Regions from separate parts of the Mesorhizobium sp. LjRoot246 genome, predicted to be linked through region 2. Evidence: predicted binding sites of a transcription regulator. Region 2 holds the regulator's gene; the other holds the start of a gene.
The links. Region 2 encodes PhoB, which activates phosphate uptake and scavenging genes when phosphate is short. Its sites were predicted from a motif close to TGTCATNNANCTGTCAT; they were not measured.

Region 1 (2,197 bases), 1.0 Mb from region 2:
CATCCGCTTTTCGCAGAACAGGTTGAAGTCGCGATCGGTCAGCTTCAGCTTGCGCTGGTAGTAGTAGGCATAGGTTTCGAGATTGACGAACTGGCGCTGGCCTGGTGCGTGGTCCATCAGCGATGCCAGCTTGACCCGTTCATCACTGTCGAAATTGGCGAATGCCTTGAGGCAATCGGGCGCCGAAACCTCGCAACGCAGATGGATGAAATGGTCGGCGCGCAGACGGTCCTGCTGGACGCTGTCCTCGATCGCGTCGGCCAGCTTACGAATGTCTGTCGACGTCAGGTCGGCGTCCTCGTCCATGCCGACGCGCAAGGCGTCGAGCACGGTGGTGATGCCGGCGGTCGCCACCTGCGCGTCATGGGCAAGCACGGCGGCGATCGGGTTCCAGCGCACCTTCGGCCGCGGCGCGTAGTGGCCTTCGAGGTGGTCGGTGTGCAGTTCGACCAGCCCGGGAATGATATAGTCACCGCCCATATCCTCGCCGGTTCGGCTGTTGCCCGCTTCGATGCCGGCGATAAAGCCGTCGCGCAGCACCAGCGAACCCTCGACGATCTCGTCGGCAAGCACGATGCGGGCATTCTGGAGAACGGTCTCGGCGGTCATTTCAGGCAGTCCTTGGTTATTCCGGCTGGAGTTGTTCCGGCAGAGTTGTTCAGGCGGTTTTTCGAGCCGGGCGGCGCCCGAGTGCGTGATGCGAGAGCACCATGAACGGTGCGCCCGGTTCGGTTTCGACAAACAATGTCAGCGCATCGACCAGCACCGGCTGTTGCAGCACCTGCGTGAACAGGCTGTCGATTGCTGCACGCAAACGAGGGCTTTCCTGTGACCCCGCCCGGCCGGACAGTGTCATGTGGAAGCGAAAGGTTTCGAAGACGTAGGGATAGCCCCATTGGCAGAGATTGCGGAACTCGGCCGGCTTCAGCGAATCCGGGCTGCGCCGCTCGATCTCGGCTTCCGTCAACGGCGCGCGAAACCGGTCGAAGCCGAGCACCACGTCATCGGCGAAGCGATTGAGCGCAGGCAGCGGGCCTTCCGGCACCAGTGCGAAGAAGCCGTCGATCTGGCTGACCACAAGGCGCGGGATGGTCACCACCGGCGTCGCCTCGGCAAAATGGTCGAGTGCGGCGCGAAGCGAGGCTTCGGTCTCATTGGCAGCCAGCCGGAACGGCGCCTTCAGCGTCGCGTGAAAGCCATAGCGGCGCGCCGAAGCGGTGTGGAAAGCGACTTCCGCCGCCGACAGATCGGCCACCGCCTCAACCGGCCTTGTCGCGGCACCAAACGGGTCACGGCCGAGCCAATTGGCGGCGATCCGCGCCAGCGGTTGGTCCTGCCGGGGGGTGAAATAGATGGCATAACGCATGGATAGTCCTCGTCAGTCCCGCTGCCATAGGTGATTTCCATGACGGATTGACGAAGCTTTGAAGGGTTTTCGAAGGCAAATCGACCCATCCCGGTCCTTAGCCGACGATTTTTTTGTGCTGGACCACTTTTTCGAGCTGTCTGCGCCGCCCTTCAGCTGCCTGCCTGCCTCGGCTCCTTCCTCTCCCTCCGGAGGGGGGAGAGGTGGCGCCGCGAAGCGGCGACGGAGTGGGGGAAGGCGTTCGCTAAACGCGCAGCCGCCGCAAGGCAGGCACGAGCAAGAAACTCAGGCGGCGGCGAAGGTCGACCCCCACTCCGTCGAGCTTCGCTCGACACCTCTCCCCCGATCGACGGGGGAGAGGAAAGGCAGGGCGGTGAGGGGTGGCACCGGCTTTCGACGACGGGTGGCTCCAAACAAGCGGAGCTGACCTTGGCGGAAGCTATTCAATTGGAGGCCGATCAGGCCTTCATCAGCCATTCGTGCTCGGGCGCATTGTGGAATTTCCACGTCCGCTTCGGTCCGGCCATCACGTTGAGATAGTAAAGGTCGTAGCCGTGGCAGGCGGCGCAGGGGTGATAACCCCTAGGCACCAGCACGACGTCGCCATCCTCGACGGCCATCGCTTCGTCGAGCGCGCGATGGCCGTTCTGGTCGGCATCGGTGTAGACGCGCTGGAAGGCAAAGCCCTGCGGCGGGTTGAGGCGGTGATAGTAGGTTTCCTCGAGATAGGATTCAGCAGGCAGATTGTCCTGGTCGTGCTTGTGCGGCGGGTAGCTCGACGTATGCCCGCCGGGCGTGATGACCTCGACCACCAGCAGCGAATCGGCCGGC
Region 2 (2,197 bases):
CGCACGGCATCGGCATGGGCCTGGTGCTGAAGGGCGAGCTGTTCACCGGCACCCATTCCTCGGGCGGCGAGTTCGGCCACATGATCCACCGGCCGAACGGCGCGCTGTGTCGCTGCGGACGGCGCGGCTGCGTCGAGGCCTATGCCGGCAACTACGCCATCTGGCGCAACGCAAGGCAACTGGGTGAGGACGCAGAACCCGTTGCCGATGTCAGCGATGCCGACATGCGCGCCCTGGCGACCGCGGCCCGCGAAAGGGATGGACCGGAGCGGGAAGCCTACCGCAAAGCCGGCGAAGCGCTCGGCTACGGCCTCGGCAGCCTGTTTGCGCTGATCGACCCGGCACCCGTTGCCATGGTCGGCGCCAGTGCCGCCGCTTTCGACCTGATCGAGCCGGCGCTGCGCGAGGCCATCGCCCAGACCGCCGGCGGCCAGCACTCGAAATCGATTTCCTTCGACACCGAGCCCAACGAACTGCCGCTGATCCGCGAAGGCTGCGCGATGCGGGCGCTGACCTTCGTCGATCAGGAGATTTTCGCGCCCGGCGCGCAGGCGAGAGCGGGCCTCGTCGGTAAGAACGTCGCTTGAGTTAGTCCTCCCTGATGGCGTAGCCCGCGCCTCGGATCGTGCGGATGACGTCGGGCATGCGGCCGTTGTTGACCGCCTTGCGCAGCCGGCCGACATGCACGTCGACCGTGCGCTCGTCGATGTAGATCGTCTCGCCCCAGACATTGTCGAGCAGCTGGCTGCGCGAGAACACGCGGCCGGGATGACGCATCATGAATTCGAGCAGGCGGAATTCGGTCGGCCCGAGGCGGATCTCGCTCTTCTTGCGATAGACCCGGTGCGACTCGCGGTCGAGCACGATGTCGCCGACCTTGAGCACGCTGGACAGCACTTCCGGTTTGGCGCGGCGCAGCAGCGCCTTGACGCGGGCCATGAACTCCGGGGTCGAGAACGGCTTGACCAGATAGTCGTCGGCGCCGGTCGACAGGCCGCGCACGCGATCGCTTTCCTCGCCGCGCGCGGTCAGCATGATGATCGGCAGCCGCTCGGTCTCTGGACGCATTCGCAGGCGCCGGCAGAGTTCGATGCCGGAAACCGCCGGCACCATCCAGTCGAGCACCAGAAGGTCGGGAACGTTCTCCTGCAGCCGGATCTCGGCCTCGTCGCCGCGCGTCACCACCTCGACCTGGTAACCCTCGGACTCCAGATTGTAGCGGAGCAGCACGCCTAGCGGCTCCTCATCCTCCACCACCATGATGCGTGGCGCGATCATCGGCTGGTTACCCCTGTCATGCCGCTGGCGCGGACATTGCCGTCTCGTCCTGCTTCGGACGATTGGCGGGCAGTTGCGTGCCGGTCAAAACATAATAGGCATTTTCGGCGATGTTGGTCACATGGTCGCCGATGCGCTCGAGGTTCTTGGCGCAGAACAACAGATGCGTGCAGGCCGTGATGTTGCGCGGGTCTTCCATCATATAGGTCAGCAGCTCGCGAAACACGGAGGTGTATTTCACGTCGATGCGCTCGTCGTCGGCGCGCAGTTTGGCCAAGGCCTCGGCGTCGCGCGCCGCATATTCCTCGATCACGCCCTGCACCTGGATCAACACCAGCTGCGCCATCCCGTCGATCGAATGCGACAGGTCGCGCGGCGTGACGCTCAGCCCGACGGTGCCGACGCGCTTGGCGATGTTCTTGGCAAGGTCGCCAATGCGTTCGAGATCGCCGGCCATGCGGATCGAACCGACCACCGCACGCAGGTCGTTGGCCATCGGCTGGCGCTTGGCGATCAGCGTGATGGCCCGGTCGTCGAGCTCACGCTGGCGCGCGTCCATGATGGCGTCGTCGGAGACGACGCGCTGTGCAAGCGCATTGTCCGAATTGAGCAATGCCTTGGTCGAGCCACTGACCATCAAGCGGGCGAGATCGCCCATGTCGCGGATCAGGCGGCTGATCTGCTCCAGATCCTCATCGAAAGATGCGACGGTATGTTCACCCATGATCTTCGTCCCTCGTATGCCTGAACTTAGCCGAACCGGCCGGTGATATAGTCCTGGGTGCGTTTGTCGTCGGGGGTGGTGAACATCTTGTCGGTGGCTCCCTCCTCAACCAGATAGCCGAGATGGAACATCGCGGTGCGCTGCGACACGCGCGCCGCCTGCTGCATCGAGTGGGTGACGATGACGATCGTGTAG

Region 1: ACSQ3L_RS02435 (DUF1045 domain-containing protein) is a predicted target of PhoB. The motif match lies at 1,406-1,422, and genes of this name have one in related genera.

What each region holds. Positions count from the first base shown of each region.
Region 1 is NZ_CAXUSN020000001.1:522,800-524,996, reverse strand. It holds gene ACSQ3L_RS02440 (alpha-D-ribose 1-methylphosphonate 5-triphosphate diphosphatase) at 1-609, opposite strand, end outside; gene ACSQ3L_RS02435 (DUF1045 domain-containing protein) at 659-1,366, opposite strand; gene iolB (5-deoxy-glucuronate isomerase) at 1,825-2,197, opposite strand, start outside.
Region 2 is NZ_CAXUSN020000001.1:1,535,880-1,538,076, reverse strand. It holds gene ACSQ3L_RS07330 (ROK family protein) at 1-587, shown strand, start outside; gene phoB (phosphate regulon transcriptional regulator PhoB) at 589-1,278, opposite strand; gene phoU (phosphate signaling complex protein PhoU) at 1,295-2,002, opposite strand; gene pstB (phosphate ABC transporter ATP-binding protein PstB) at 2,029-2,197, opposite strand, start outside.